Regions from separate parts of the Enterobacter sp. FW301-JW81 genome, predicted to be linked through region 1. Evidence: predicted binding sites of a transcription regulator. Region 1 holds the regulator's gene; each other region holds the start of a gene.
What was found. The regulator Fur, encoded in region 1, represses iron uptake genes when iron is present. The targets are predictions, from matches to a motif close to ATAATAATGAGAACNACTATCAA.
Positions count from the first base shown of each region.

Region 1 (7,900 bases):
TGCACTTCGTCATAATCCTGACTTTTGTCCGCTGAAAAGCATTGATAATTCGCGTCGCGAAAAATAACCTAAAGACGGTAGTTAATTCGAGGGTATTTATAACTACCCCTGACCATTTGGTCTTTTTTATTTTCGCCGTTTCAGGCGTTTTAATTCGTCAAAGAGGAATAATCTATGCGTACGTTCAGTGGCAAACGTAGTGCGCTGGCGCTGGCTATTGCCGGTGTGACAGCAATGTCGGGCCTGGTCGTTACACCAGAGGCGAAAGCCGCGGGTTTCATCGAAGATTCTACCCTCACGGGCGGTATTTATTACTGGCAGCGTGAACGTGACCGTAAAGACGTCACTGAAGACAAATACAAAACTAACCTTTCTCACTCCACCTGGAACGCCAACCTGGACTTCCAGTCGGGTTATGCCGCGGATATGTTCGGTCTGGATATTGCTGCGTTCACCGCAATCGAAATGGCGGAAAACGGCGACAGCGGCCACCCGAACGAAATTGCCTTCTCCTCCAGCAACAAAGCTTATAAAGAAGACTGGTCCGGGGATAAGAGCGGAATCAGCCTTTATAAGGCCGCAGCGAAATTTAAATACGGCCCGGTATGGGCGCGCGGTGGCTATATTCAGCCAACCGGCCAGACGCTGTTAGCACCGCACTGGAGCTTTATGCCGGGTACCTATCAGGGGGCAGAAGCCGGGGCGAACTTTGACTACGGTGATGCGGGTGCGTTGAGCTTCTCTTATATGTGGACCAACGAGTATAAAGCACCATGGCACATCGAAATGGACAAGTTCTACCAGAACGATAAGAAAACCAAAGTAGATTATCTGCACTCGCTGGGTGCGAAATACGACTTCAAAAACGATCTGGTTCTCGAAGCCGCATTTGGCCAGGCGCAAGGTTATGTCGATCAGTATTTTGCCAAGGCCAGCTATAAGTTTGATGTTGCGGGTAGCCCGCTGAGCACCAGCTACCAGTTCTACGGCACGCGCGACAAGGTCAGCAACGGTGGCGTCAATGATATTTATGACGGTACCGCGTGGTTGCAGGCGTTGACCTTTGGCTACAAGGTCGGTCAGGTTGATTTGCGCCTGGAAGGCACGTGGGTGAAGGCGGAAGGGCAGCAGGGGTACTTCCTGCAGCGTATGACCCCGACCTATGCATCGTCCAACGGCCGTCTTGATATCTGGTGGGATAACCGTTCCGACTTCAACGCCGACGGCGAGAAAGCGGTCTTCTTCGGCGCAATGTATGACCTCAAAAACTGGAATCTGCCTGGCTGGGCCGTGGGTGCCTCTTACGCTTACGCCTGGGATGCAAAACCTGCCGATATGGCAACACCGGACGCCTATTACGATCCAAACTATCGCCTGAAAGAGTCCTCCTACAGCCTGGATGCTATCTATACCCTGCAGGATGGCCGCGCGAAAGGCACGATGTTCAAACTGCACTTCACCCAGTATGACAACCACTCCGATATCCCGAGCTATGCGGGCGGTTACGGCAACATCTTCCAGGATGAACGTGACGTGAAATTCATGGTTATCGCACCGTTCACCATCTTCTGATGAATCGTCCGGCGGGTTAGCGCCCGCCGGACCGGAGACTGCACATGATGAAAAAAATCGTAATTGTCGCGCTGCTGGCGTCGGGGCTGGTGGCGTGTTCTCAGAGCCAGGCGCCTAAAGAAGATTCCCGGCTGAAGGAGGCCTATAGCGCGTGCATCAATACCGCTGAAGGCTCGCCGGAGAAAATTCAGGCCTGCCAGAGCGTGTTGAATGTGCTGAAAAAAGAGAAGGCGCATGAGCAGTTCGCAACGCAGGAAAATGTTCGCGTGATGGATTACCAGGCCTGTATCCAGGCGCGTAAAACCGGTAACGATCAGGAAGTGGCGAAGCGTTGCGACCAGATCTGGAAAGAGATCCGCAGCAATAACAGTAACTAACCTGCTGTTACCATGCCCGGTGGCGCTATGCTTACCGGGCTTTTTTATACCTGAAAACAGGCGAAAAAAAAGCCAACCTTGCGGCTGGCTCAGAGTATGAAGACTGATTATTTTGCGTCGTGCGCGTGGTCATCTTCGCGGCAGTCGCCTTCAGCGCAGTGACCGTAAAGGTACAGGCTGTGGTTGGTCAGGCGGATGCCATGACGCGCGGCGATTTCACGCTGGCGTGATTCAATGGAATCATCGCTAAATTCAATGACCTTGCCGCAATCGAGGCAGATCAGGTGATCGTGGTGCTGCTGCTGGGTCAGTTCGAAAACAGATTTACCACCTTCGAAATTATGACGGGTAACAATGCCCGCGTCATCAAACTGGTTCAGCACGCGATAGACGGTAGCCAGCCCAATCTCTTCACCCATGTCGATAAGACGTTTATAGAGGTCTTCCGCACTGACATGGTGATTGTCTGGACCCTGAAGCACTTCGAGGATTTTTAACCGAGGAAGCGTAACTTTCAGGCCAGCCTTCTTTAATGCGGTATTGTTGTCAGTCATGCGGAATCTGTCCTGTTGCTAAACGATTCACTTCTGTAGGAAGTGACAGAAAATGCACCCGGGATAATGCGTCTCATTATAGAACTGCCATGGCTAAATGAAAACTGCAAGTCTCAGGCAAAATATGCTTATAAAAACGTGGTATCACCAACAAACTTGCTCAATGGAAAACCACGTTTATCAGGGAGACATTGTACAGGTCTGGGCGAAAAAGTTAAAAGATTGTAGCGATTAATTTAATCGGTTTGACCTGGAGCACGGGCGCAGCCGCCGCTGCGCCGCGATAAAAATCAGGCGTTAAGAATATCGTCCAGGTGCAGTTCCTCACGGATCTGCTTAACCCATTTCTCAACGCGCTCTGCCGTCAGCTCTGGCTGGCGGTCTTCGTCAATGGCCAGACCCACGAAATGATCGTCATCGGCCAGGCCTTTAGACGCTTCGAAGTGGTAACCGGCAGTTGGCCAGTGGCCAACGATCACTGCGCCATTCGGCTCAATGATGTCGCGGATAGTCCCCAGCGCGTCACAGAAGTACTCGGCGTAGTCTTCCTGATCGCCGCAGCCAAACAGGGCGACCAGCTTACCGTTGAAGTCGACTTCTTCCAGCGTCGGGAAGAAATCATCCCAGTCGCACTGGGCTTCACCGTAGTACCACGTTGGAATACCCAGCAGAAGAATGTCATAGCCTTCGAGATCTTCTTTGCTGCTCTTGGCGATGTCATGCACATCAGCAACGTCTTTACCGAGCTGTTTTTGAATGTTTTTTGCGATATTTTCGGTATTGCCGGTATCACTGCCAAAGAAAATGCCGATGATTGCCATGAGTAAAATAACCTCTTGAAACTTAATAGTATGGTGGCGCAATTCGGCCACGGATAAGGGCAATAATAGCAGAACTGGCAACCCTGCGGAAACAGCTATCGCGCAGGACTGCACTCCGTGCTACATGAAAAGGGCGATAAAGGGGATTTTCAGACTTATGCCTGGCTGCGTAACGTCTCAAGCTGGGCGATCAACATCTCTTCAATGAGCTCGCTGCGGCTGATATTTCGCGCGTCAGCCAGCTCGTTAAGCGCATCGACGGCGTCGGCGTTAAGCTTCAGTTCGACACGCTTAAGCCCACGATTTTTATCGCGTTTAAGCTGGTTGCGTTTATTGATACGCAGCTGTTCATCGCGCGAAAGCGGATTCGTCTTGGGTCGTCCCGGTCGACGTTCATTCGCGAACAGATCTAGTGTCGTACGGTCCGTTTGTTCTTTGGCCATGATTCTGAGACTTCGGGGGAAACACGCCGCCCTGCTAATGCCCGGGCGATAAGCGCGCCATCATACATCACCAAAAACGGCACGCCAACGACTGGAAGCCCGCAGCCTTCCAGTCGCTCTCTTTTTAATCAATTCGCAGTATCAGCGAGATAGCGGCGAATGGCGCGCAGCACGGCGTCAGGTTTTTCTGCGTGAACCCAGTGTCCGGCCCCGGCAATCACGTGGGCGCGCGCCTGCGGGAATTGTGCCAGCAAGGTGTCGCGGTACGCGTCGGTAATATAAGGAGAGTTACCGCCACGAATGAAGAGGGTAGGGTGTGGCCAGGCAGGTACCGTTTCCCAGCCAACGATATTGTTGTACTGCTCCCAGAGCACCGGCACGTTAAAACGCCATTGTCCGTCAACAAATGACTTCAGCAGGAATTGCACAACGCCTTCTTCATCAAGATGGTCACGCATGACCGCAGCCGCCTGCTGGCGGGTCGCGACACCCGCTTCAGTAACCGCATTGATGGCGGCAAAAATCTCGTCGTGTCGGCGGACGTCATAATCCACGGGCGCAACATCAATTACCACCAGGCCGTTAATACGCTCCGGCGCAAGCGCCGTCAGGGCCATCACCGCTTTGCCGCCCATTGAATGCCCGATGAGCGTCACCTTCTGCAGGCCGTTGGCGTCCAGCGTATCCAGCAGATCCTGTGCCATCGCGGCATAGGTCATCTCGTCTGAACGCCCGGAAAGACCGTGATTGCGCATATCGACCTGTAAAATATCGTGATCGGTAACCAGATCGCGCGCCAGCACGCCCAGGTTATCCAGGCTGCCAAAAAGCCCGTGAACCAGTACGATGGGAGAATTATTGTTCGGCGATTGTGCAGTTTGCGCTCGGGTATTCAATTTCATGGCAAAGTTCTTTTTTTACGTATGTCAGGTTAGGGTATCATGTTGACCATTCTGCCGCCCGGCTGCAAGGTTCCAGTTTAATCTGACTTTTGCTGCCAACCAGGTTTGACGCTATCCGCTGTTGGGATTTGACCCTATAATCCCAATGACTTGTATTCAGATAAGAAATCGCACTGGATTAAGATGAAAACAATCGAAGTTGATGACGAACTCTATCAGTATATTGCCAGCCAGACGCGGCATATCGGGGAGAGCGCGTCCGACATTTTACGGCGCATGCTTAAAATTTCCGCCGCTTCACAGCCTGCTACCCCAGTCACCAAAGATGTCGTGTCTCAGCCGAGCGTTGTTGCACAGGCAAAACCTGCCGTGACACCGGCAAAAGATAAAGTGCGCGCGATGCGCGAGCTGCTGCTGTCCGATGAATATGCGGAGCAGAAAAAGGCGGTTAACCGCTTTATGCTGGTGCTGTCTACACTTTATTCACTGGATAACAAGGCGTTTGCTGAAGCGACCGAGTCGCTGCACGGTCGTACTCGCGTCTATTTCGCGGGTGACGAGCAGACGCTGCTGCAAAATGGCAACCAAACCAAACCTAAACATGTCCCAGGCACCCCGTACTGGGTGATCACCAATACCAATACGGGCCGCAAGTGCAGCATGGTTGAACATATCATGCAGTCCATGCAGTTCCCGGCGGAATTGATTGAAAAGGTTTGCGGTACAATTTAACCCTTGCATCAGAAGGACCCGGTAATGGCAAATCACAGCCGTGCAGGCCAACCTGCACAACAAAGCGATTTGATTAACGTCGCTCAGCTGACCGCGCAGTATTACGTGCTGAAACCGGTCGTGGGCAACGCAGAACACGCAGTGAAGTTTGGTACATCTGGTCACCGCGGCAGCGCGGCGCGCCACAGCTTTAACGAACCGCACATTCTGGCCATTGCTCAGGCCATTGCGGAAGAGCGCGCTAAAAACGGCGTTACCGGTCCATGCTACGTGGGCAAAGACACCCATGCGCTGTCTGAACCGGCGTTCATCTCTGTTGTGGAAGTGCTGGCCGCAAACGGCGTTGATGTGATTGTTCAGGAGAACAACGGTTTCACCCCAACGCCTGCGGTGTCGAACGCTATTCTTGTGCACAATAAAAAAGGTGGCGCGCTGGCTGACGGGATCGTTATCACGCCGTCCCATAACCCACCGGAAGACGGCGGCATCAAATACAACCCACCTAACGGTGGCCCGGCAGACACCAACGTCACCAAAGTGGTGGAAGACCGTGCAAATGCCCTGCTGGCTGACGATCTGAAAGGCGTGAAGCGCATCTCCCTGGATGCCGCCATGGCGTCCGGCCACGTGAAAGAGCAGGATCTGGTTCAGCCTTTCGTGGAAGGGCTGGCGGATATCGTCGATATGGCGGCGATTCAGAAAGCCGGCCTGAAGCTGGGTGTGGATCCGCTGGGCGGCTCCGGTATTGAATACTGGAAACGTATCGCCGAGCATTACAAGCTGAATCTGACCATCGTGAACGATCACGTCGATCAGACCTTCCGCTTTATGCACCTCGATAAAGACGGCGCGATCCGTATGGACTGCTCCTCCGAGTGCGCCATGGCGGGCCTGCTGGCGCTGCGCGATAAATTCGACCTGGCGTTTGCTAACGACCCGGATTATGACCGTCACGGTATCGTCACTCCTGCCGGGCTGATGAACCCGAACCACTATCTGGCCGTCGCGATTAACTACCTGTTCCAGCACCGTCCGCAGTGGGGCAAAGAGGTGGCTGTCGGTAAAACGCTGGTTTCCTCCGCGATGATCGACCGCGTGGTCGACGCGCTGGGTCGCAAGCTGGTGGAAGTGCCGGTTGGCTTTAAATGGTTTGTTGACGGTCTGCACGACGGCAGCTTCGGCTTCGGTGGTGAAGAGAGCGCCGGTGCGTCATTCCTGCGCTTCGACGGCACGCCGTGGTCAACCGATAAAGACGGCATCATCATGTGCCTGCTGGCGGCGGAGATCACCGCGGTCACCGGTAAGAACCCGCAGGAACATTACAACGAGCTGGCGGAGCGTTTTGGTGCGCCAAGCTATAACCGTATTCAGGCTAGCGCGACGTCAGCCCAGAAAGCGGCCCTGTCCAAACTCTCTCCGGAAATGGTCAGCGCAAGCACCCTGGCGGGTGACCCGATCACCGCGCGTCTGACGGCGGCACCGGGCAACGGCGCATCCATTGGCGGTCTGAAAGTGATGACCGACAACGGCTGGTTCGCTGCGCGTCCATCCGGTACGGAAGATGCGTATAAAATCTATTGCGAAAGCTTCCTCGGCGCTGAGCATCGTCAGCAGATTGAGAAAGAAGCGGTAGAGATTGTCAGCGAAGTGCTGAAAAACGCGTAAGTGCGGTTTGTGTGCCGGGCGGCACTGCGTTTGCCCGGCCTACAACAGCGATCGTAGGCCCGGTAAGCGCTAGCGCCACCGGGCTTTTTTTAACTATGCTTATTCTTCAATTCAAATCTCGGCGATACCAGACCGTACAGCGTCCAGCCCATAAAGGTCACCATCGCGCCATACAGCATCGCCTCCTGGCCGGATGAGTAGAGCGCATAGAAGCTGTAAATCGCCCCAATCAGCGCCACGATATTCGCCGCACGCGCCTTGCGTGGATCCACCTTCGCGACTTTCTGAATAATCACCAGCGCCGCCATCGACAGAATATACGGAATGATATTCGTCACTACCGCCAGGTTGACCAGCACGTTGAACTGGCTGTTCAGCGACGGGCTAATGGTCATCAGTGACAATCCGCTCTGGAAGATGACAATGGCCAACATGCCCTGCACCGGCGCATCGGCTTTGGTCACGCGGGAGAAGATTTTCGGGAAGTAACCTTCATCAGCCGAAGATTTGAAAACCTGCGCGATGGTGAACTGCCAGCCGAGGAGCGAACCGCAGCAGGACATAACCATCAGCCCCATGATCACTTTTCCGACTTCCGGGGTGAACATCTGCGCGAAGGCCAGCCCGAACGGTGCCGTTGAGTTAGCCAAATCCATGTTCGGTACGATGCCGGCAATAACGTTAGTCGAGATGATATAGATCACCGCCGCGCCCAGCGTTCCGCCCAGAACGGCAATCGGGACGTTCTTTTCCGGGTTCTCTACCACTTCCGCGTTTGCACAGGCTGATTCCAGACCGAGGAAGGCCCACAGCGTCATGGCGATGGAGGACCCG
Region 1 covers NZ_JBYTBA010000005.1:415,757-423,656, forward strand. The annotation lists gene chiP (chitoporin ChiP) at 175-1,572, shown strand; gene chiQ (ChiQ/YbfN family lipoprotein) at 1,620-1,949, shown strand; gene fur (ferric iron uptake transcriptional regulator) at 2,057-2,503, opposite strand; gene fldA (flavodoxin FldA) at 2,794-3,324, opposite strand; gene ybfE (LexA regulated protein) at 3,480-3,767, opposite strand; gene ybfF (esterase) at 3,896-4,669, opposite strand; gene seqA (replication initiation negative regulator SeqA) at 4,853-5,401, shown strand; gene pgm (phosphoglucomutase (alpha-D-glucose-1,6-bisphosphate-dependent)) at 5,426-7,066, shown strand; gene potE (putrescine-ornithine antiporter) at 7,156-7,900, opposite strand, start outside.

Region 2 (7,900 bases), on a different contig from region 1:
GCCAATGCTTTTCACCAGCCCTTCTTTCTGCAGTTCAATCATCCCTTTCCAGGCGTCAACGTAGTGATCGATGGCCGGAACAGGCCAGTGCATCAGATACAGGTCAACGAAATCGAGCTGGAGTTTCTCCAGGCTTTCCTGCAGGGCTTCGCGGGGGCGCTTTTGATCGTCATTCCAGAGTTTAGTGGTGATGAATAGCTCATCGCGGGAAACGCCGGCGCTGGCCAGGGCAGTGCCTACGCCGTCCTCGTTTTTGTACGCGGCGGCGGTATCAATCGACCGATAGCCGACTTCCAGGGCTTTATGAATGGCGGAGACGACCTCGTCGTTACCGGCTTTCCATACACCTAGCCCCAGCTGGGGCATCACGTTGCCGTCCTGCAGCTTGATTACGGTTTGGTTTGCCATTTTTCCTCCTTCAGGTACGCATCGCCGGAGGGGGACTCCGGCGATGGGGTGTGCATTAAGTCTGGACGAAATGTCAAAAAACGAAAGTCGGGAGGGCAAAAACGCTTAGCGCGCCGCTTCGTAAATGCGACGGCTAACGTCCAGCGTAATGTCGCCGTGCTCGCCCAACTGGGTCATGCCGTGCTCTTCAAGTTTTGCCAGCAGAGCAGGGATGGAACTGCCGTCCAGGCCGTAGCCGGACAGACGGGTTGGCACGCCCAGGCCTTCGAAGAAGCTGCGGGTCGCTTCGATTGCCGCGTCAATACGCGCATCGTCAGAACCCTCGGTGATGTTCCACACGCGCTCGGCGTACTGCAGCAGTTTGGCACGTTTGGTATCACGTTTTTCGTTCCACAGCGCAGGCAGAACAACGGCCAGCGTCTGCGCGTGATCCAGACCGTGCATCGCCGTCAGCTCGTGGCCCAGCATGTGGGTCGCCCAGTCCTGCGGCACGCCAGCCCCGATCAGGCCGTTCAGCGCCTGCGTTGCCGCCCACATCACGTTGGCGCGAACGTCATAGTTTTCCGGCTCTTTCAGCGCTTTCGGACCGTCTTCGACCAGCGTCAGCAGAATGCCTTCCGCGAAGCGATCCTGAATTTTTGCATCGACCGGGTAGGTGACGTATTGCTCAACGGTATGCACAAAAGCATCGACCACGCCGTTCGCTACCTGACGCGCAGGCAGGGTGTAAGTGTAAACCGGGTCCAGGATGGCGAACACGGGCTGAACGTGCTCGTTCATAAAGGCCTGCTTATCCCCGGTGGTTTTGCGAGAGATCACCGCACCCTTGTTGGATTCAGAACCGGTGGCCGGGAGGGTCAGCACGGAGCCCATCGGGATGGCGCTTTTAATGTCGCTGCCGCGGGTTTCCAGAATGTGCCAAGGGTCAACGCCGTCAGCGTAGTGGGCTGCTGCCGCGATGAACTTGGTGCCGTCCAGCACGGAACCGCCGCCGACGGCCAGCAGGAAGGTGATCTTCTCTTCGCGGGTGATTTTCACCGCGTTCATCAGCGTTTCGTAAGACGGGTTTGGCTCGATGCCGCCGAACTCACGCACGTCGAGGCCGTCCAGTGCGCTGTAAACCTGATCCAGCACGCCGGTTTTTTTCACGCTGCCGCCGCCGTAGGTGATGAGAACGCGGGCGTCAGCAGGGATCTGCGCGCGCAGGTCAGCGATAGCGTCTTTACCAAACAGAATGCGGGTTGGGGTGTGAAGATTAAAGTTGTTCATTGCTCGTTCCCTTTAGTGGGTGAAAAATCGTGGTGGCGCAGAGGGCAACCTGATGCTGCACATTGTGGCCGTCCGGGGATATCCTCTCAATGCACATTCCTGCCGATGTCTTGCCCATTTCTACAGAGCGCTGGAGAAAGCGCGGAAAACGACGCACACTGTCAGCGTCGGAAACCGTACCCGGAGTAACGTAAAATGAATCGTGACGCGATCTGCCATCAGCTCACTGAGCAGATTAAAAGACTGATAGATAACGAAAAAGGTATCAGCGAACTGCTGCCGGATATTCGCCTGCTGTACGGCACGCAGCCCGGGACGCGCACGCCGGTGATGTACCAGCCGGGCATCGTTTTTCTCTTTTCAGGCCATAAAATTGGCTATATCAACGAGCGCGTCTTCCGGTACGACACCAATGAATATCTGCTCCTGACAGTACCTTTACCCTTTGAATGTGAAACTTTCGCGACAGAGGCGGTTCCGCTGGCGGGGATCCGCGTCAATGTTGATATCCTTCAGCTGCAGGAGCTGCTGATGGAGATTGGCGAAGACGAACTCTTCCAGCCGTCAATGGCGTCGAGCGGGATTAACTCCGCAACCTTATCAGAAGAGATACTTTGCGCTATTGAGCGTCTGCTGGACGTTATGGAAAGGCCGCTGGATGCGCGTATTTTGGGCAAGCAGATTATCCGCGAAATTCTCTACCACGTGCTGCTGGGGCACGGCGGTGGGGCGTTACTCGCCCTGGTGAGCCGACAGACCCACTTTAGCCTGATAAGCCGCGTGCTCAAGCGTATTGAAAGCCAGTACACGGAAAACCTCAGCGTCGACCAGCTGGCCGCGGAAGCGAACATGAGCGTCTCGGCGTTTCACCATAACTTTAAATCGGTGACCAGCACCTCGCCGCTGCAATACCTTAAAACCTACCGTTTGCATAAGGCGCGGATGCTGATGATCCACGATGGCATGAAGGCCAGCGCGGCGGCGATGCGGGTGGGTTATGAAAGCGCGTCGCAGTTCAGTCGGGAGTTTAAGCGCTATTTCGGCGTCACGCCGGGAGAGGATGCGTCGCGCATCCGAACCATGCAGGGAGCCTGACGGAGAACGTAGGCCGGGTAAGCGCAGCGCCACCCGGCAATGACCTCACGCGCTGCAATATTTCTTCTTAATCACTACCGCAATAGTCCCCACCAGTCCCGCGACCAGCAAGAACATCGGCAGCACCATCAGGAAGGTCATCACCTGATCTTCATGGTGTTTCACAAAGGGGATCATATTCAGCGCGTAGCCGAGCGTGGTGACCACGCCAACCCACAGCAGAGCGCTCAGCCAGTTGAAGAACTGGAAGCGACGGTTAGAGAGACCGGAAATGCCCGCCATGGTGGGCAGAAGGGTGCGAACAAACGCCAGGAAACGCCCCGCCAGCAGCGCCAGCAGGCCGTGGCGATCGAACATGCAGGTCGCACGCTGATGATATTTATGCGGTAGCTGCGCCAGCCAGCCTTTTACGATGCGCGTATTGCCAAGCCAGCGGCCCTGCAGATAGCTCAGCCAGCAGCCCAGGCTGGCGGCGGAGGTGAGAATAACCATGGTTGGCGTAAAGTCCATGACGCCTTTGCCGATTAACGCCCCGGCAAGTAAAAGCAGGCTGTCACCGGGTAAAAACGAGGCTGGCAGTAATCCGTTTTCCAGAAACAGGGTTGCGAACATCACGAAATAGACGATACCGACGACGTGAGGATCCGCCAGCGCGGCAAAGTCGTGTTGCCAGAGCGCCGCGATAATATCTTGAATTACAGCCATGGACTTTCCTGTGGAACAGCAGATATAGAATTATTGTACTCCCTTATTCGCCCGTCGGGTTTGATCCCGGGCGCAACTCATGCAGACTTTTCTGCTTGCAGTGTCCACAAATGCGTCCAGGGAGTACATTTTAAGCCAGCACTCTACACGATACGCTCAAACCCTGCTGCTAAATCCGCAATTAAATCGTCCACATCTTCTAAACCAATATGCAGCCGGATCAGGGTGCCGCTGAAGTCCACTTCGCCCCCGGGGCGCAGGGCCGCGACCTGCTCCGGCTGGTTAGGCAGGATCAGGGATTCAAAACCGCCCCAGGAGTAGGCCATGCTGAAGAGGGTAAAATTATCCAGATAGCTTGCCAGCTCGTCGTTATTCAGCCGTTTTTTCAGCACGAACGAGAACAGACCGCTGCTGCCTGTAAAGTCACGCTGCCAGAATTCATGACCTTTACTGCCGGGCAGCGCGGGATGATTAACGCGCTCCACCAGCGGGTGCTGCGCCAGCCATTCGGCCACCTTCAGGCTGCTTTCATGGTGCTGACGCAGGCGAACCCCCAGCGTGCGGAGTCCGCGGCTGGTCATATACGCCGTGTCTGCATCCACCATCTGGCCCATCAGGTAGGCATTTTCACGCAGCTGGTCCCAGCAGCGCGCGTTGGAGACCGCGGTTCCAATCATGCCGTCAGAGTGGCCAATCAGGTATTTCGTCGCCGCCTGGATGGAGATATCGATGTCGAACTCCAGCGCTTTAAACAGCACGCCTGCCGCCCAGGTGTTGTCGATCATGACGATTGCCTCTGGCGCTTTGCTGCGCACGGCCTTCACGATAGCCGGCACGTCGTGGACTTCCATGGTGAGCGAACCCGGCGATTCCAGGAACACAATGCGCGTGTTTGGCTGAATAAGTTCGGCAATGCCTTCGCCAATCAGCGGGTCGAACCAGCCGGTCGTGACGCCGAGCTTGCTGAGGATTTTGGTACAGAAGTCCTGGCTGGGTTCATAGGCGGTGTTGGTCATCAGGATATGGTCGCCCTGTTCCACAAACGCCAGAATAGTGTTGGCCACCGCAGCCGCCCCGCACGGGAACAGCGCGCAGCCCGCGCCACCCTCCAGCTCGCACATGGCTTCCTGCAGGGAAAAATGGGTTAGCGTGCCGCGACGGCCATAAAACAGCCCGCCTTTAGCGCGATTGCGCGTGGCGATTTTTTTCTCCTCAACGGTGTCAAACACCAGCGAGGAGGCGCGCTGAATCACGCTGTTGACCGATCCCTGAGTGTATTTTTTGCTGCGTCCAGCCTGTACCAGCGTGGTATCAAGATGCTTCTTTGTCATGTTCGCTAACCCTGTTTTTATACGTCTGGACGTCCAGACTACCACGATTGGAAAAAACTGCACCCGCAGGCTTATCGAATAAGCAGAAAATTTCAGCAAAAAAACGCATAAGAAATTTTTACTGCGTAAGCGCAAGGAAAGTGAACGAAAATTGCGGCACCATGTAAATACTAATGAGAACGACTATCAATTCGACGACGTTTTGATATTATTACGGTCAGATTTTGTGATTTGCGTCCTGGAGATACAGAGTGGGTAATAATTTGATGCAGACGGATCTCTCCGTTTGGGGCATGTATCAGCATGCTGACATCGTGGTTAAGATTGTGATGATCGGCCTGATTCTGGCGTCCGTTGTCACCTGGGCTATTTTCTTCAGCAAGAGTGCCGAGCTGCTTTCCCAGAAGCGTCGCCTCAAGCGGGAACAATTGCAGCTGGCTGAAGCCCGCTCTCTGGATCAGGCCTCGGATATGACCTCATCCTTCCATGCGAAAAGCCTGACCACCCTGTTAGTGAATGAAGCACAGAACGAACTGGAACTCTCCGCAGGCAGTGAAGATAACGAAGGCATCAAAGAACGTACCGGCTTCCGCCTGGAGCGTCGCGTTGCGGCCGTTGGCCGACACATGGGGCGTGGCAATGGTTATCTGGCGACCATTGGTGCAATCTCACCGTTTATCGGTCTTTTCGGTACCGTATGGGGCATCATGAACAGCTTTATCGGTATCGCGCAGACCCAAACCACCAACCTGGCGGTTGTGGCACCGGGCATCGCAGAAGCGCTGCTGGCGACGGCAATCGGTCTGGTCGCCGCTATCCCGGCGGTGGTTATCTACAACATCTTCGCACGCATGATTGGCAGCTACAAAGCCACACTCGGCGATGTTGCCGCGCAGGTTCTGCTGCTGCAAAGCCGCGATCTCGACCTGAATGCCAGCTCGGTTAAGCCGGTGCATGCGGCGTCTAAACTGCGCGCAGGTTGATACGATGGCGATGCGTCTAAACGAAAATCTGGACGATAACGGCGAAATGCATGAAATCAACGTGACGCCGTTTATCGACGTCATGCTGGTTCTGCTGATTATCTTCATGGTGGCTGCGCCGCTGGCGACGGTCGACGTGAAGGTAAACCTGCCTGCCTCATCCAGCCAGCCACAGCCGCGCCCGGAGAAGCCTGTCTACCTGTCAGTGAAGGCGGATAAATCCATGTTCCTTGGCAACGATCCGGTGACGGCGGACTCCGTCATCCCGGCGCTGGAGCAGCTTACGGGCGGTAAGAAAGACACCACGGTCTTCTTCCGTGCGGATAAAACCGTTGATTACGAAACCATGATGAAGGTAATGGACACGCTGCATCAGGCGGGGTACCTGAAGATTGGGCTGGTCGGCGAAGAGAAAGCGGCCGCGAAATGATATGCTATCGTAGCGGAATGTAGGCCGGGTAAGCGCAGCGCCACCCGGCAAGACAGGCGGCTGGTGAAAGCCGCCTTTTTTGTTTTCTTCTACGCGAAATCGTTATTATTTTCTGCTGTTTGTCCCCATACTTCATATTTATTAATCAATAAAGCCATAGTTAATAATCTATTGATAGTTAAGTAAATATCAATATTCTGCTGCGCTTTTAAAATATATCTTTTGTTGAAATGGCGTCGCGGAATATCCCCACTACGCTTAAAAAAGATAATAAAAACAGACCTTCTTCGAAGGATCTTTTCATCTGCACAGCAAGAGACTCCCTATGGCTACGATGACATGGCTGTATCCGCACGCGCCTCAAAACGACCAGTTCTCGCTTTCTGCAATTCGACGACGCGCCGACAGGCTAATACTGGGGCTTATCTGGTCGATGTGGGGCATCTCGCTAGGCGTAGGTTATATAAACGAGAATATTGTGCAGGGTGCGGTTGTTGGCACCTCGCTGGCCGGTTTATCGACACTGCTAACGCTGTTGCTTCCCGGCACGCTGCTGCTCCGACTGAGCTCTGCGTTTGTGCTAATGGCATTTTCCGCGTTGCTCATTCATCTGGGCGAGGGGGAAACCGAATACCATTTTTCTGTTTTCGTCCTGCTTTCCGCGCTGCTTGCCTGGCGAGACTGGCGGCCCCTGGTGATGGGGGCTGCGGTCATCGCGTTACATCATCTGGTATTTAACTACCTACAGGAAAACGACCTTTACGGTGTCGTGGTGTTCATGCACACCGGCTTTCATATGGTGGTTTTTCATGGTCTTTTTGTGGTGGTCCAGACCGCGATCCTGGTCCTGCTGGCGATACGAATGGAGCAGGACGCCCGTTCAGCGAGCGAGGTGGCAAGGCTCGCGGGCGTGATCAACAGCGAGCCAGGGTACCTCACGCTTGCCATTGATGCGGTGCCGGCAGAGTCCCCTTTTGCCCGCACCTTTAGCCTGACGCTTGGCACTATGCGTGCCACGCTTGAGCAGGTCAGCGTCAATATCGGGCAACTGCTGGAGGCATCCCGCGCGTTAGGACAGCGCAACAGCGCGCTGTCGGAACGAACCGATCATCAGGCAAGCTCGCTGGCAACGGCGGCCAGTGCGATGGAACAGTTAAGGGCAGTCGCAACCCTGACCAGTGAAAAAGCCAGCCAGGTCAGGGAGGTGGCGTTTAGCACCAGTAACGTGGCGGAACAGGGGGGCCATAACGTACGGCAGGCGATTGCGGCGATGGAACACATTCGCGAGGAGTCGCAGCGTATTTACGCCATTCTGGAGCTGATCGACGGGATTGCATTTCAGACAAATATCCTGTCGCTCAACGCCTCGGTCGAGGCTGCAAGAGCGGGCGAACATGGCAAAGGCTTTGCGGTGGTTGCCTCGGAAGTGCGCGTATTGGCCCAGCGCAGCGAGGGGGCTGCAAAAGAGATCCGCCAGCTTCTGACCGCATCGCAGGCGACCACGCAGCAGGGCGTCGAGCAGGTTGAGCATGCCGGTATGACAATGAAGTCGATCATTGAGAGTATCGAAGGGCTCCGCTCTCTGCTTGAAGAGCTGTCTCAGATGAGCGAGCAGCAGCGGGCAAGCATTGCGCAGATGAACGACAGTATTGCCAGCATCGATGCCAGCGTGCAGGAGA
Region 2 covers NZ_JBYTBA010000003.1:200,230-208,129, reverse strand. The annotation lists gene dkgA (2,5-didehydrogluconate reductase DkgA) at 1-408, opposite strand, end outside; gene yqhD (alcohol dehydrogenase) at 514-1,677, opposite strand; gene AC3WOK_RS11995 (AraC family transcriptional regulator) at 1,873-2,772, shown strand; gene yghB (DedA family general envelope maintenance protein YghB) at 2,818-3,477, opposite strand; gene metC (cystathionine beta-lyase) at 3,621-4,808, opposite strand; gene exbB (tol-pal system-associated acyl-CoA thioesterase) at 5,060-5,791, shown strand; gene exbD (TonB system transport protein ExbD) at 5,796-6,221, shown strand; gene AC3WOK_RS11970 (methyl-accepting chemotaxis protein) at 6,547-7,900, shown strand, end outside.
Region 2: the regulator Fur is predicted to act here: its motif matches at 4,976-4,998, upstream of exbB (tol-pal system-associated acyl-CoA thioesterase).

Region 3 (7,900 bases), on a different contig from region 1:
CAGACACACCAGACTCCCGTTATCATGCTGACCGCGCGCGGCAGCGAACTTGACCGCGTACTTGGCCTTGAGCTGGGCGCGGATGACTATTTACCCAAGCCGTTTAACGACCGTGAACTGGTTGCCCGTATTCGCGCTATCCTGCGACGTTCCCACTGGAGCGAGCAGCAGCAAAATACCGACAACAGCTCACCCACCCTTGAAGTTGACTCCCTGAGCCTGAACCCGGGCCGCCAGGAAGCGAGCTTCGATGGTCAGACGCTGGAACTCACCGGCACGGAGTTCACCCTGCTTTATCTGCTGGCGCAGCATCTCGGCCAGGTGGTATCGCGTGAACATTTAAGTCAGGAAGTGCTGGGCAAACGCCTCACCCCGTTTGACCGCGCCATCGACATGCACATCTCTAACCTGCGCCGTAAGCTGCCGGAGCGTAAAGACGGTCACCCATGGTTTAAAACCCTGCGTGGTCGCGGTTATCTGATGGTTTCCGCTTCATGATAGGAAGCTTAACCGCCCGCATCTTCGCCATCTTCTGGCTGACGCTGGCACTGGTTTTAATGCTCGTACTGATGTTGCCAAAACTCGACTCACGCCAGATGACGGAGCTTCTCGACAGCGAGCAACGTCAGGGCGTGATGATCGAGCAGCACGTGGAAGCCGAGCTGGCAAACGATCCGCCGAACGATTTGATGTGGTGGCGCAGGCTGTTTCGCGCTATCGACAAATGGGCTCCGCCCGGGCAACGTCTTTTGCTGGTCACCAGCGAAGGCCGCGTGATTGGGGCCGATCGCAACGAGATGCAAATCATCCGCAACTTCATTGGCCAGGCGGATAACGCCGATCACCCCCAGAAGAAGAAATATGGCCGCGTAGAGATGGTGGGGCCTTTCTCCGTCAGGGACGGGGAGGATAATTATCAGCTCTACCTGATCCGCCCGGCGAGCAACTCCCAGTCCGATTTTATCAACCTGCTGTTTGACCGTCCGCTTCTGCTGCTGATTGTTACCATGCTGGTCAGCTCGCCGCTGCTGTTATGGCTGGCGTGGAGCCTGGCAAAACCGGCGCGTAAGCTGAAAAACGCCGCTGACGAGGTGGCTCAGGGTAACTTGCGACAGCATCCTGAACTGGAAGCCGGACCGCAGGAGTTCCTGGCCGCCGGGACCAGTTTTAACCAGATGGTGAGCGCGCTCGATCGCATGATGACGGCGCAGCAACGCCTGCTGTCGGATATCTCGCACGAGCTGCGCACCCCGCTCACGCGCTTACAGCTCGGCACCGCGCTACTGCGTCGCCGCAGCGGTGAGAGCAAGGAGCTGGAGCGTATTGAAACGGAAGCTCACCGCCTGGACAGCATGATCAACGACCTGCTCGTCATGTCGCGCAACCAGCAGAAAAACGCGCTGGTCAGCGAAACGGTGAAAGCCAATCATCTGTGGCATGAAGTGCTGGATAACGCGGCGTTCGAAGCGGAACAGATGGGCAAATCGTTCACCGTCAACTTCCCGCCGGGGCCATGGCCGCTGTACGGTAACCCCAACACGCTGGAAAGCGCGCTGGAGAATATCGTGCGTAACGCCCTGCGCTACTCGCATACGAAGATTGAAGTGGCGTTTTCGGTGGATAAAGACGGGATTACGGTCATTGTCGATGACGACGGTCCTGGCGTAAGCCCGGAAGATCGCGAGCAGATTTTCCGTCCGTTCTACCGCACCGACGAGGCGCGCGACCGCGAGTCTGGCGGTACGGGGCTGGGTCTGGCGATTGTTGAAACCGCCATGCAGCAGCACCGCGGCTGGGTCAAAGCCGACGACAGCCCGCTGGGCGGATTGCGGTTAACGCTGTGGCTGCCGCTGTATAAGCGTTCGTAGTTTCCCTCTGGCACTGTATTGTAGGCCCGGTAAGCGCAGCGCCACCGGGCAATAACAGGCGCAGGGGCAAAAATGCCGGGTGGCGGCTTCGCCTTACCCGGCCTACTCTCTACGGGGACTATTTCCCCCACAATCTCCGCGAATTATCCTCAATCTTGCCGCTTAAGCGCCGCTTCTGCATCGTTCTCGTCCAGCTTGTCGACAATCCAGCCGCCGACAGCAGGCGGTGATACTGCTCGTCGTCGAACGGCATATGCCAGGCAATCGCGCAGGCCTCATACACGGAGACATCGCTCAGGCGCGATGCCAGCACCAGCGGTGCATCCGCTGATACCTGCCCTACCAGCACCACGCGGTACAGCCAGCCTGTTTTACCCGTGCTTTGCAGCTGCTCGGACATATCCTGAATGCCGAAATGGAAGTTGAGCTTGAAGCACGGGGAGCGCGGCTGCGTCACCTGAATCAGGGCATCGCCCCAGCGGTAGATATCACCAATAAACACGTTCTTTTCGGTCAGCCCTTCGGTGGAGAGGTTCTCGCCAAACGCGGGGGCGACGAAGAGATCAGCCTGCTCGGGGAACTCGGTTCTCCAGTGCTGATAGTGTTCGCGCGGGTAGTGGCACAGCGCGCGCTCTGGCCCGCCGTGGATTTTCTTTTCGGCCTGCTCGTCACCGGCAAGCCCGAGGTCGGTTAGCGTCAGCTCACCGTCGACCTGAATTTTGGCGATGGCGCTCGGGCGGCTGCCGTCGTATTCCCTTACCTTGCCTGTAAATACATTCACCGGATAATGCATCGCTGCTCCTTTCTGCAGATACAAAAAAAGCGAGTCATCAGACTCGCTTCTCACAGGCGTCAATGCAACCTTATTTTTTAGCGGCGAAACGCGCTGCTGCTTCGTCCCAGTTCACCACGTCCCAGAAGGCTTTGATGTAGTCCGGGCGACGGTTCTGGAATTTCAGGTAGTAAGCGTGTTCCCACACGTCCAGACCCAGAATTGGGAAACCGGATGCGCCAGAGATCGCTTCACCCATCAGCGGGGAGTCCTGGTTAGCGGTAGAAACCACCGCCAGTTTGTCACCTTTCAGTACCAGCCACGCCCAGCCTGAGCCGAAACGGGTTGCAGCGGCTTTTTCGAATTCCGCTTTGAAGTTGTCAACGGAACCGAAGTCGCGCTCGATAGCCGCTTTCAGGTCGCCCTGCAGAGTGGTACCGGTTTTCAGGCCTTTCCAGAACAGGCTGTGGTTAGCGTGACCGCCAGCGTTGTTGCGCAGAACGGTTTTCTTGTCCGCTGGCAGCTGGTCCAGTTTGGTGATCAGCTCTTCAGCAGACAAGTTAGCGAACTCTGGCAAGCTTTCCAGCGCGGCGTTCGCGTTGTTTACATAGGTCTGGTGGTGTTTAGTGTGATGGATTTCCATCGTCTGCTTGTCGAAATGCGGTTCCAGTGCGTCATAGGCATACGGCAGGGATGGCAGTGTATAACTCATAATCCTCTCCATTATTGTCGGGCGGCACAGCTGTTAATGCCGCGTAAGCAGTTGGTTCATTATAGTTAATTAAATGATATTGAAAATGATTATCAATGCCGTAGTTTTAATAAGGTTATTCAGGTTTTGTCTAATCACAAAATTGTGAGTCTGCTCACCCGGTTAACGTGCTGATTGCCATCCAGAACAAAAGTGCGGCAACCTTCTGAAGGTTCCTGAACCGCCTAATTTTTACACTCATCAAGTCGGGGGGAAGCCACCGGCTATAAAAACGATGAGGACGTAAAAATGAATCATGCGATTACGATGGGTATCTTCTGGCATTTAATAGGCGCGGCCAGTGCAGCCTGTTTCTATGCCCCGTTCAAAAAGGTGAAAGGGTGGTCGTGGGAAACCATGTGGTCGGTTGGCGGTACCGTGTCCTGGCTGATTTTGCCGTGGACCATTAGCGCCATGCTGCTCCCGGATTTCTGGGGCTACTTCACCTCCTTCAATGCCTCCACCCTGCTGCCGGTGTTTCTGTTCGGCGCGATGTGGGGTATCGGCAATATCAACTACGGCCTGACCATGCGCTACCTCGGGATGTCGATGGGTATCGGCATCGCGATTGGCATTACGCTGATCGTTGGCACGCTGATGACGCCCATTCTTAACGGCAATGTTGACGTATTGATCAACACCAAAGGCGGGCAGATGACGCTGCTGGGCGTGCTCGTCGCGGTGATCGGCGTGGGTATCGTCACCCGCGCGGGTCAGTTGAAAGAGCGCAAGATGGGCATCAAAGCCGAAGACTTTAATCTGAAGAAAGGGCTGCTGCTGGCAGTGATGTGCGGCATCTTCTCGGCGGGCATGTCGTTCGCCATGAACGCCGCGAAGCCCATGCACGAAGCGGCCGCCGCGCTGGGCGTCGACCCGCTGTACGTGGCACTGCCAAGCTACGTTGTCATCATGGGCGGCGGCGCGCTGGTCAACCTCGGCTTCTGCTTCATTCGTCTGGCAAAAGTGAAGGATTTGTCGGTAAAAGCCGATTTCTCACTGGCAAAATCTTTAATCATCACCAATGTGCTGCTGTCGATACTGGGCGGCCTCATGTGGTATCTGCAGTTCTTTTTCTACGCCTGGGGCCACGCCAGCATTCCACCGCAGTACGACTACATAAGCTGGATGCTGCACATGAGCTTCTACGTGCTGTGTGGCGGACTGGTTGGGCTGGTACTGAAGGAGTGGAATAACGCCGGGCGTCGTCCGGTGGGCGTTCTAAGCCTGGGCTGCGTGGTGATCATCATTGCCGCGAATATTGTCGGCCTCGGCATGGCGAACTGACTACGCCGCCTTTCGACTGCGATGACGCCACTGAACCGGCGTCATCCCCACCTCGCGGTTAAACACCACCGAAAAGTAATTACTGTCCTCAAATCCGCAGCGCATCGCCACTTCGCTCACCATCAGCTCAGTATGCTGCAACAGGTACTGGGCGTGGCAGATGCGCAGCTGGCGCAGGTAGTGGTTCACCGTCATCCCCGTCTGGGTGCGAAACTGCTGGCGCAGCGCGCGCTCGCTGCACTGCTCCTGCTCGCAGAACTTTTCCAGCACGAAACTTTTGTTCAGGCTGCCCGCAAGCCGGGCGATCAGCTTGTCCAGCAGCGCTTCCTGGACGGTTGCGGAGGGGTTATCGGTAGCGTAACGATGGCGTTTGAGAGTCATGACCAGCTGGGCGAACAGCAGTTCCGCCATCGGGTTTGCCACCGGATCGTGCTTCTGGCTCTCCTGCTCCATCTGGGAGATCGTCTGGCGCACCTGAGCCATGCCGTTGCTGCTTAAGCGCCAGTGGGGTTCGCCTCTGGTATTGAGAAAACCGGGGATATGGGCCGCCCAGTCGACATTCAGTTTGAGCCTGTCCGGGCAGTAGATAACGTTCTGCAACACCAGATCGTTAACCGAGGCGTAAGCGTGTTTGTCTTCGGCACGGATGTAAAACAGATCGCCACGCGTGATGCGGTAGGGCCGGTCGTTAAGGATGTGCAGGCCGTTGCCGCGCCACACCAGCACCAGCTCGCAAAACTCGTGGGTATGCTCGGCAAAGACATTTTGCGGATAGCGGTCGGCCACCGCGACGGCCTGGCTCGCGGAGGCAAAAAAGTCATCTTTGCGAAGAATTAACTGAGCGGCCACACCACAACCTCTACGGTGAATAACCGGGCATTATTAGCCTTTTTACGGCAATAAAACGGTGATTGCCTTCGCGTTACTGGAGCGAAGCATCCTTCCCCTGACGGATATCGCGCGGCGACCAGCAAAACTCGCGGCGAAAAAGTGTCGAAAAGTGATTACTGTCGCCGAAACCGCAGCGATAGGCGATATCCGTGACGCTTTCGTCGGTGTGACGTAAAAGGTGACGCGCTTTGATCAGGCGCAGGCGGTTGAGGTAGCGCTGCGGCGTGAGCCCGGTGTACTGCTTCAGCTGACGATGGAGCGTGCGTAACGACAGCGAAAAATCATCCGCCAGCGCTTCCCAGCATACGTCCTCAGCGAAATGGTCCTCCAGCCAGGCCATCAACTGGTTCAGCCGCGCGTCGTTATTTGCCAGCCCTTCCACCAGGCTGCTGCGACGCAGCAGAACCAGCAGCTGCATAAACAGCAGCTCGCGGGTGGCAATGGCATGGGTCTCCTGCCCGTCCTCGCTCTGCTCCATTTGATTCACCAGCTGGCGCACCTGCTGCAACGTGGACTGATTCACCCGCCAGTGAGACGGGTAGTGTCCATCCTGCTCCTGGGGCAGTAGCTTGTTTAACCCCGACAGAAACTGGAACGCGTCCGGCGAACGATAGAGCACGTTGGTGAGGCACAGGTTATCGGTATGTTCATACAAATGCCTGTCGTGGTCGCGCACGAAGCACACCATACCGCCGCTGATGGTGTACGGCTGGCCGTTGAAGACATGAATGCCCGTTCCATGCTCGACAATCACAATTTCATGAAAATCATGATGATGTTCAGGAAACGCAGCCTGCGGGAGCCGTGGCTCAATCGCCACCGGAGACGTTCCCGACGGGAAAAAATCGACGCTGTGCAGTACGGTCATAACGGCTCCCACCAATGAGAAAAGTTCTCAAAATAGTAATTAAGGCCTTCCGTACTCACCTTAAATTTTTGACAGCAAACGTCGCAAAAGCTGTCCGTTTTTCAAGAAACAGACGAAAAAATCGGGAAATGCGGTCAGCGTCACATTGCCCTAAAACCCCGCCATGACTGGAAATTGTGAACTCCCTCACGTTCATCTTTGCTTTCTTGCCAGCGCGAGATTCGTGCTGTCAGTGATGAGAAGGTGGTCTTTTTTTCCCTTTTTTACACTCAGTACCAATGACTTAAGAAGGGACCTGACCATGACTTTTCGCCATTGTGTGGCTGTCGATTTAGGCGCATCCAGCGGCCGCGTAATGCTCGCCACCTGGGACTGCAGCGAGCGCACATTTACGCTTCGCGAAATGCACCGTTTCGCCAATTGCCTGCAAAAACAGGACGGTTTTGATACCTGGGATATTGATGCCCTGGAAGCGGAGATCCGCACCGGGCTGAACAACGTCTGCAATAACGGCATACGCATCGACAGCATCGGTATTGATACCTGGGGTGTGGACTACGTTCTGCTCGACAGCCATGGCGAACGCATTGGCCTGCCCGTCTCGTATCGCGACAGCCGCACCGATGGGCTGATGGCGCACGCCATCGCACAGCTTGGCAAGGACAATATCTATGGCCGCAGCGGCATACAGTTTCTGCCGTTTAACACGCTGTATCAGCTGCGTGCGCTGGTTAAGCAGCAGCCGGAGCTGGTCAAAAAGGTGGCGCACGCGCTGCTGATCCCGGACTACTTAAGCTATAGGTTGACCGGCAACATGAACTGGGAATACACCAACGCCACCACCACGCAGCTGGTCAACATCAACACCGATAGCTGGGATGAACACCTGCTGGCCTGGACGGGCGCCTCGCCTTCCTGGTTCGGCGCGCCGACCCATCCGGGAAATGTGATCGGTTACTGGATTTGCCCGCAGGGGAATGAAATCCCGGTGGTTGCCGTCGCCAGTCACGATACCGCCAGCGCGGTGATTGCATCCCCGCTGGCCAGTAAAGACGCGGCCTACCTCTCTTCCGGCACCTGGTCGCTGATGGGCTTTGAGAGCAAAACGCCGTACACCAGCGACGCCGCGCTGGCGGCGAACATCACTAACGAAGGCGGTGCCGAAGGACGCTACCGTGTGCTGAAGAACATCATGGGTCTCTGGCTGCTCCAGCGGATACTGAAAGAGCAGCACATTTCCGACCTGCCTGCGCTTATCGCAGAAACCGAAAAGCTGAAGGCCTGTACGTTCCTGATCAACCCGAACGACGACCGCTTTATTAACCCGGTGAATATGAGCGCCGAAATCCAGGCCGCCTGTTTCGAAGCCGGGCAGCCGGTGCCCTCCAGTCCTGCCGAGCTGGCGCGCTGCATTTTTGACAGCCTCGCCCTGCTCTACGCGGATGTCCTGAGCGAGCTGGCGAGCC
Region 3 covers NZ_JBYTBA010000010.1:48,738-56,637, forward strand. The annotation lists gene cpxR (envelope stress response regulator transcription factor CpxR) at 1-498, shown strand, start outside; gene cpxA (envelope stress sensor histidine kinase CpxA) at 495-1,868, shown strand; gene yiiM (6-hydroxyaminopurine reductase) at 1,987-2,661, opposite strand; gene sodA (superoxide dismutase [Mn]) at 2,732-3,352, opposite strand; gene rhaT (L-rhamnose/proton symporter RhaT) at 3,641-4,675, shown strand; gene rhaR (HTH-type transcriptional activator RhaR) at 4,676-5,524, opposite strand; gene rhaS (HTH-type transcriptional activator RhaS) at 5,598-6,434, opposite strand; gene rhaB (rhamnulokinase) at 6,736-7,900, shown strand, end outside.
Region 3: the regulator Fur is predicted to act here: its motif matches at 3,426-3,448, upstream of sodA (superoxide dismutase [Mn]).

Region 4 (7,900 bases), on a different contig from region 1:
TTTTGCGCCTGATACTTCATCCATGCCTGGGGAACGGTGACGGAAAGCACCATTGTCCCTTTATTAAGGGAAAAGCCCAGCTCCGGAAAAGTCGAAAGATCAAGGCAACGTCCGACCTGTGAATAATGGAGTCGCGAAATAAAATCGGTGCTCAGTCCGAAATCGGATAGTTGACCGGCATTCACACAAATTTGCGAACCGCTTTCGTTTTCCGTTGCGATCCATTCCATTGTTGCGGATTGAGGCAACGTGTTTTTATTCACCTGAATGCGGACCAGATAGCTACCCGGCGCGATGTGGCCTTTTTTCTCGAACTGGGAAATATCGATATTACTTCGGTCTTCAACGTCAATCATATCTGTGTTGAATTCAACCGCGGAAACTGGCAACACGAATAATGCTGAGTAAAGTGTGGCACTCAGCGAATGCTTAATAAAAGCAGAGAGGCGAGAGAGTTGATGCGCTGAGTGTTTTAGCATAAATCCGTTTCGCTTTTAAAAAGAATGCATAAAAGCCGATGAGTCCTTCATCGGCTACGTTTTCAGACGACAATCAAATTACTTGTATTCAAGAATATAGTTCGCCTGGGCCTGAACGTTACCCGGGGTAGCCGTGCTGCCGGACACGGGCTCCATACGGGCTTTGAAGTTCAGTTCCTGATAGGCATTTGTGGTTGGGAATGACACTTCAATCGGTTTACCCAGCGTGACTTTATTGCTGCCGCTGTCCAGCAAGCGAATGCCTACACCTGTTGCACCGCCAATGTTGCCATCGAGGGTGTTTTTCATCAGGCTGGTGTCAGTCGAATCGGTACTTGCGGAGGCAAAGGTGACCTTCACTTTGTCGATCGTGGTGGTGGTTTGCCCGGTCGTTGTAGAGAGAATGCAATCCTGCAGGTGGATATTTACGTCAACCGGCAGCGAGTTTTTACCGCTGTTCAGCACGCTATCCGCGACTTCGCCTAATTCAATGGTCTGATTTTCATCTCCCGGGGTGATAGAGCAAGGCGCACTGATCACCTCACCGGTAAACGTGATCTTCCCTGAGCCCTGGTTATCTGCCGCCACAGCAGTAAATGACAGGCCAGAAAGCAGTGCCGTTGTCGCAACTGCCAGAATAGTCTTGTTAAACATGAAGATATAATCCTTTATCTAAGATTGGATGGCGCAATAAGTTTAATGAATTAATATTGCAACACATTTATTTCATTAAAGCGGTCGAAATATATCAACCACAATATGGATTATCTCGTGAGCATTTCTTAATGAGCGATTTAGATGTGGTTAATATATTTTTTGAGATTATGAGAGGGATGGATACCTTTTCTATAAAGCCAGAGGCTAGGTTTAAATAGTGATTAACATCAACCTTTTGAGTTTTTTTTAATACACGGAGTGGTAATTGTTTTACGGAAAATAGTTATAAATAATATTTCTTAAGTGAATTCTATGGTGTTCAGAAAGTATGGTGCCGGACTTTGTATCATTAATACTGATAGTTGGCATTCACTGACATAAGAAAAAATTGCGCTCCCTCAATAAGGGGAGCGCAACCGTTCAGCCAATACCCGCCGATTGTAACAAGACGAGGCTGAATCCCATTACGGACATGCCGCACAGCACGCCATAGCTGGGGTTGTTATTAGGGTCGATCTCTTTTGCCAGCGGCATCAGCTCATCTACCGAAAGCGCGACCATAATCCCGGCGACCGCTGCCATGATGGCCGCCATCACAACGGGGGAGACCAGGCTACCCAGGATCAGCCAGGCCAGCACGCCGCCGAGAATTTCTGCCATCCCTGATATCCCTGCCCAGAACACGGCGGTGCGCTTTGAGCCGGTGGCGGCGTAAACCGGCCCGGCGACGGCCAGTCCTTCAGGAATATTGTGTAAGGCGACCGCCAACGCGATGCCAAAGCCCATTTCCAGATTGCTGCTGGCCGTCACGTAGGTGGCGACCCCTTCCGGGAAGTTATGCAGGCTGATGCCCAGCGTCAGCAGAACCGCTGTTCGCTTAATATTCCGCGGCATGGGCGTTACGTTTTTCTGCATTAAATCCTGCGGGTGCGCGTGCGGTAGCATACGGTCGAGGGCAAAGTATCCCAGCAGGCCAAAGACAAACATTCCGTAACCCAGCAGCGGAGACATGCCTTCTGTACCCAGTGCGGCAGGGAGCATCTCCATAAGGGAGATGAGCAGCATGATCCCGGCAGCAAAGCCCAGTGAAAAGGCCAGTACGCGGTTAGATGGCTTCTGGCCAAGCACGCCGAGGATCGCACCGATGAAGGTCGCGGCCCCCGCCAGTATGGTCAGGATCAAGGGGACTGACATGCATTGCTCCTTATGATAATGATTCTCATTAATAGTAATGATTCATTGTGTGCAAAGCGAGAGAGGGAGCTCCGTTTTACACATTCCTTACATTCAAATTTCCTGATGATGATCTTCACGCTTATCTGCGTTCATCTTTGCCCGATTGGGCGTAATGTAGCACCATTAAATTGACACCTTCTGTAAGGATATCACCATGACTTCTTCCCGTATGCCAGCCCTGTTTTTAGGCCACGGTAGCCCAATGAATGTTCTGGAAGACAACGTCTATACCCGCGCATGGCATCATCTGGGCGAGACGCTGCCGCGTCCAAAAGCAATCGTGGTGGTGTCTGCGCACTGGTTTACCCGTGGGACGGGCGTAACCGCGATGGAAACGCCAAAAACCATTCATGATTTCGGTGGTTTCCCGCAGGCGCTGTATGATACGCATTATCCGGCCCCCGGCTCGCCCGAACTGGCGCAGAAGCTGGTGGATTTGCTGGCACCTGTCCCGGTCGCGCTGGATAAAGAAGCCTGGGGCTTTGACCATGGCTCGTGGGGCGTGCTGATCAAAATGTATCCTGAAGCGGATATCCCGATGGTGCAGTTGAGTATCGACAGCACCAAACCCGCGGCATGGCACATGGAGATGGGCCGTAAGCTGGCATCGCTTCGTGATGAAGGCATTATGCTGGTGGCGAGCGGCAACGTGGTGCATAACCTCCGCACGGCGCGCTGGCACGGTGAAAATACCCCGTACCCGTGGGCAACCTCTTTTAACGACTACGTAAAAGCGAACCTGACCTGGCAGGGCCCGTTCGAAGAGCATCCGCTGGTGAACTATCTGGAGCACGAGGGCGGTTCGCTCTCTAACCCGACGCCGGAGCACTTCCTGCCGCTGCTGTACGTTCTTGGCGCGTGGGATGGTCAGGAACCGGTGACGATCCCGGTCGACGGAATTGAGATGGGGAGTTTGAGTATGTTGTCGGTGCAGGTAGGCTGAAAACATGCCCGGTGGCGCTACGCTTACCGGGCCTACAAAACCGTAGGCCGGGTCAGGCGAAGCCGCCACCCGGCAGATCTTACTCCACAAAGATGTGCGGATAGAAGCGTGACAGATCCTGCGTGATCAGCGCGCGATCTTCGCGGATGCCAATCCCGGCAGGTTGATCGTTGATGAGCCAGCTGCCAATCAGCGTATAGCTGTCGCCAAATTTCGGCAGTTGATAAAATTCCTGGACGATCATGCCTTCCTCGCCGTAAGGCCCTTCAACTGCTTCCAGCGTCTTACCGTTTTCGATGATCGACACGTTTGCGCCTTCGCGGGAGAAAATCGGCTTAACGACGTATTTTTCCATTTCTGGGAAATCGTCTTCCGCAAAGTAGGCTGGCAGCAGGTTCGGGTGGTTCGGGAACATCTTCCACAGCATCGGCAGCAGGGCTTTGTTGGAGATAATGCTCTTCCAGGCCGGTTCCAGCCAGCGCACGCCAGCATCTTCCAGCTTGGTGGAGAACATCTCACGCAGCATATATTCCCACGGGTAGAGCTTGAACAGGTTGCTGATGACCTGGTCCTGCATATCCGTAAACTGACCTTTTTCACCCAGGCCGATATCCTCGATATAGAGGAACTCGGTCGCTACCTCCGCTTCGGCGGCGCAGTCCTGCAGATACTGAACCGTGCCGCGGTCTTCTTCCGTATCGCGGCAGCAGGCGAGATGCAGCAGGTTGAAGCCATGCTGTTCGCGCAGCTCGGCAAAACGCTCAATCAGCTTTTCCTGCAGGCTGTTGAACTGGTCGCTGCCTTCCGGCAGGTTTCCGGCATTGGCCTGGTCTTCCAGCCAGATCCACTGGAAGAACGCCGCTTCGTACAGGGAGGTTGGCGTATCGGCGTTATTTTCCAGGAGCTTAGGTTCACCCACGCCATCCCAGGCGAGATCGAGGCGAGAGTAAAGTGAAGGTTGGTTCGTTTTCCACGACTGGCGTACAAAGCTCCAGGTGTGCTTCGGAATGCGGAATTTGGTCATCAGCTCATCGCTGTCGATAACCTTTTCCACGACCTTCAGGCACATCTGATGCAATTCAGCGGTGACCTCTTCCAGTTTTTCAACCTGGGCCAGCGTGAGCTTGTAATAGGCGTCTTCACACCAGTACGGCTCGCCGTACATGGTGTGGAAGTTAAAACCGTATTCGGTGGCTTTTTCGCGCCAGTCCGGGCGCTCGACAATACTGACTCGTTCCATAATCAGCCGCCCATTGAGCGAGTCGAAGACCCGGTCGCGCTGCGCTGCATGGTGGTTTGTTTCGCCACAGATTCACCAAAGCCACCGCGGGTGATGGTGCTGGTGGTTGCTGGCTTAGGTGCCATCGCCGTTTTAGGCACGGTCGTGGTACGGCCAGGCGTTGCTGCACCGTAGTTTTTACCGGTGGCGTCTGTGTATTTACCGTATGCCGGGCTGTTTGGGTTTTTGGAGCTAAACAGCGGCTGCTGCTGGTAGCCCGCGCCGCCGCTCATCAGACGGCCCATCATGTAGCCCGCCATCAGCGGCATCCAGAAGCTGCCGCTGGACTGCGCCTGCGCCTGGTTTTCCGGCGCCATGCCTGCCTGAGCAGGAGCCTGCTGGCACTGGCCTTCGCCGAATTCCGCCACGCAGTCTTCGCGCGAAGCATATTTCGGTGCGGTACGTTCCGCTTCTTTCAGCGCGCTGGTGTAGGCCGTCTTACATTCGGCAGCTTTACCGGTTGCGGCAGAGCAGTCGTCTGCGTTTTGATACATCGAGACCGTTTCGTCGCTTTGCTCACAGCCTGCCAGCATAAAGACGGCGGTGACCGCCAGTGCAACAGGGGTGAGGTGACGTGCGTTCCAGCTTTTGCGGAACGACGCGTGATTCATCGTTTTTGTCCGTTTCATATTTGTCTTCCAGGACCCAGTGGTAATAACGCTCAGGATAGAGGATGAGTGGTTGAAAATGAAGCGAAGAGGGGCGGAATCAGGGGGATCTTTACGTTGGCTTACGTTCGGGTGTGATTTTGCGCCGGGTGGCGCTGCGCTTACCCGGCCTACGATCAAGTAGGCCCGATAAGCGAAGCGCCATCGGGCAATGCTTAATTACGGAACGGATTATTGCCTTTGCTGGAAGGCGCAGTGGTACGCGCAGCAGCTGGCTGTGCAGCAGGGGTATTGCTGTCACCGTTGAAGTTATCAACTGCGGCAACCTGCTCCGGGTTCTCCGGTGCAACGCTGTCCGGAGAGGTGGAGACCGGTTTACCCAGCGCGCTGTTCAGCATCTGCAGGTCTTGCTCGTTCAGCGTACCCAGAGCCTGTTTGATGTTCAGCTGGTTAATCAGGTACTGGTAACGCGCGCTGGAGAGCTGCTGTTTCGCGTTGTAAAGCGTGGTGGTCGCGTCCAGCACGTCAACGATGGTACGGGTACCAACGGAGTAACCCGCTTCCATCGCGTCCAGGGAGCTCTGTGCAGACACAACGGCCTGTTTATAGGCGTTGATGCTGCTGATCGAAGCGTTTACGTTGTTGAAGGAAGAACGCACGGTCTGCACCACATTGCGGTGAGCACTTTCCAGTTGCTCGCTCGCGCCAACAAAGTTGTACTGCGCCTGTTTCACCTGGGAGTTGACCTGACCGCCCTGGTACAGCGGCAGGGAGAAGCTCAGGCCGACTTTGTTCTGGCCCTGGTTGCTGTCGTCATACTGGGCTGTGTTGGTTTTAGAGCCGCTATAGGTCGTATCAGAGACACCGGTAGACGCGCTCAGGCTCAGGGTTGGCAGATGGCCGTCCTGCGCCTGACGAATTTGCTCGCGGGCCAGGTCCTGGCTCAGACGCGCCTGCAGCAAGGTCAGGTTGCGGTTTTCCGCTTCTTTCAGCAGGGCGTTAACCGCCTGCGGTTTATCCGTTTTGAAGCTGTCCACGTTCAGGGACGCCAGTTCAGGATAGTAATTCCCGGTGACCTGGCGCAGGGATTCCAGCGCGTTATCGAGGTTGTTACGCGCGGTCACTTCGTTGGCCAGCACGGTGTCGTACTGTGAACGGGCGTTCTGCACGTCGGTGATCGCCACCAGACCCACGTTGAAACGCTGGGTGGTTTGATCTAACTGACGGTAAATAGCCTGTTTCTGCGCTTCGGTGTAGGACAGCGCGTCAATCGCGCTCAGCACGTTAAAGTAAGCCGTGGCAGTGTTCAGGATCAGCGTTTGCTGGTCGGTCTGATAGGTCACATCCTGGATACCCGCGCTCTTTTCCTGCAGGGTCAGGGCGCGCCATTTGGACATATCAAACAGCGTCTGTGTTAATTGCAGTGAGGCGCTGGTAGCATTGGAGTTAACGCCGTTAGCGTCGCGGAAACCGTTGCTGTAGGTATAATCTGCACCTAAACCTAACTGTGGCAGCAATGGGCTACGCGCTTCGTTAATCTTTTCAAACGCAGCATCACGATCGGCCGCTGATTTACGTAAATCAGGGTTGCCCAGACGTGCCTGCTGGTAGACCTGTAACAGGTTTTCCGCCTGGCTCATTGCACTGAAGCCCGTCAGGCTCAGGCCGATAAGGATGGGGAGCAATTTCTTCATTTGCATTCCTTGTTGTGAAGCAGTATTAGCGCTGATCTAATTAAAAAATAATTGCCGATTCTAACAGAATCATCCACACCAAAAGGTTGGCGTTACGTGCCATCTGGCGGTAATTTGCACCAATCTATCATATAGCCTTACAAACGGCAGCCAAACAGCCTTGAAATTCACAATTTCATCACCATTGCTACCAGGACTCGACTCATGCAAAAACCAGAAAAGTTGCCCGTGACATTCGCCAAAAACGATGTAGAAATTATTGCACGAGAAACGCTTTATAGCGGTTTTTTTTCAATGGAACTTTACCGTTTCAGGCATCGCCTGTTTAACGGTGAAATGAGCGGCGAAATCAGACGCGAAATTTTTGAGCGCGGGCATGCGGCAGTCTTGCTACCCTTTGACCCAGTGCGCGATGAAGTTGTGCTGGTGGAACAGATCCGCATAGCCGCTTATGACGTGAGCGAGAGCCCGTGGCTGCTGGAGATGGTGGCCGGGATGATCGAAGAAGGTGAGTCGGTCGAAGACGTCGCCCGGCGCGAGGCGCTGGAAGAGGCGGGGCTGGTGGTGGGCCGCACAAAACCGGTGCTGAGCTATCTTGCAAGCCCGGGAGGCACCAGCGAGCGCTTGTCCATTATGGTGGGGGAAGTGGACGCCACGACGGCGGAAGGGATCCACGGTCTGGCTGATGAAAACGAAGATATTCGGGTTCATGTGGTGAGCCGGGAGCAGGCTTACCAGTGGGTAGAAGAGGGGAAAATCGACAACGCAGCGTCTGTCATCGCCCTGCAATGGCTACAGCTGCATTATCAGACATTACGAAACGAGTGGAAAAAATGAAGCGCTATACGCCTGACTTCCCAGAAATGATGCGCCTGTGCGAAACCAATTTCGCACAATTGCGCCGCCTGCTGCCGAAAAACGACGCACCCGGCGAAACGGTAAGCTATCAGGTGAGCAACGCGCAGTATCGGTTAACCATAACAGAATCAACGCGCTACACTACG
Region 4 covers NZ_JBYTBA010000003.1:231,287-239,186, reverse strand. The annotation lists gene AC3WOK_RS12150 (fimbria/pilus outer membrane usher protein) at 1-479, opposite strand, end outside; gene AC3WOK_RS12145 (fimbrial-like protein) at 558-1,133, opposite strand; gene zupT (zinc transporter ZupT) at 1,557-2,330, opposite strand; gene ygiD (4,5-DOPA-extradiol-dioxygenase) at 2,527-3,315, shown strand; gene AC3WOK_RS12130 (glutathionylspermidine synthase family protein) at 3,395-4,555, opposite strand; gene AC3WOK_RS12125 (DUF1190 family protein) at 4,558-5,223, opposite strand; gene tolC (outer membrane channel protein TolC) at 5,418-6,896, opposite strand; gene nudF (ADP-ribose diphosphatase) at 7,101-7,733, shown strand; gene AC3WOK_RS12110 (DUF1249 family protein) at 7,730-7,900, shown strand, end outside.
Region 4: the regulator Fur is predicted to act here: its motif matches at 2,343-2,365, upstream of zupT (zinc transporter ZupT).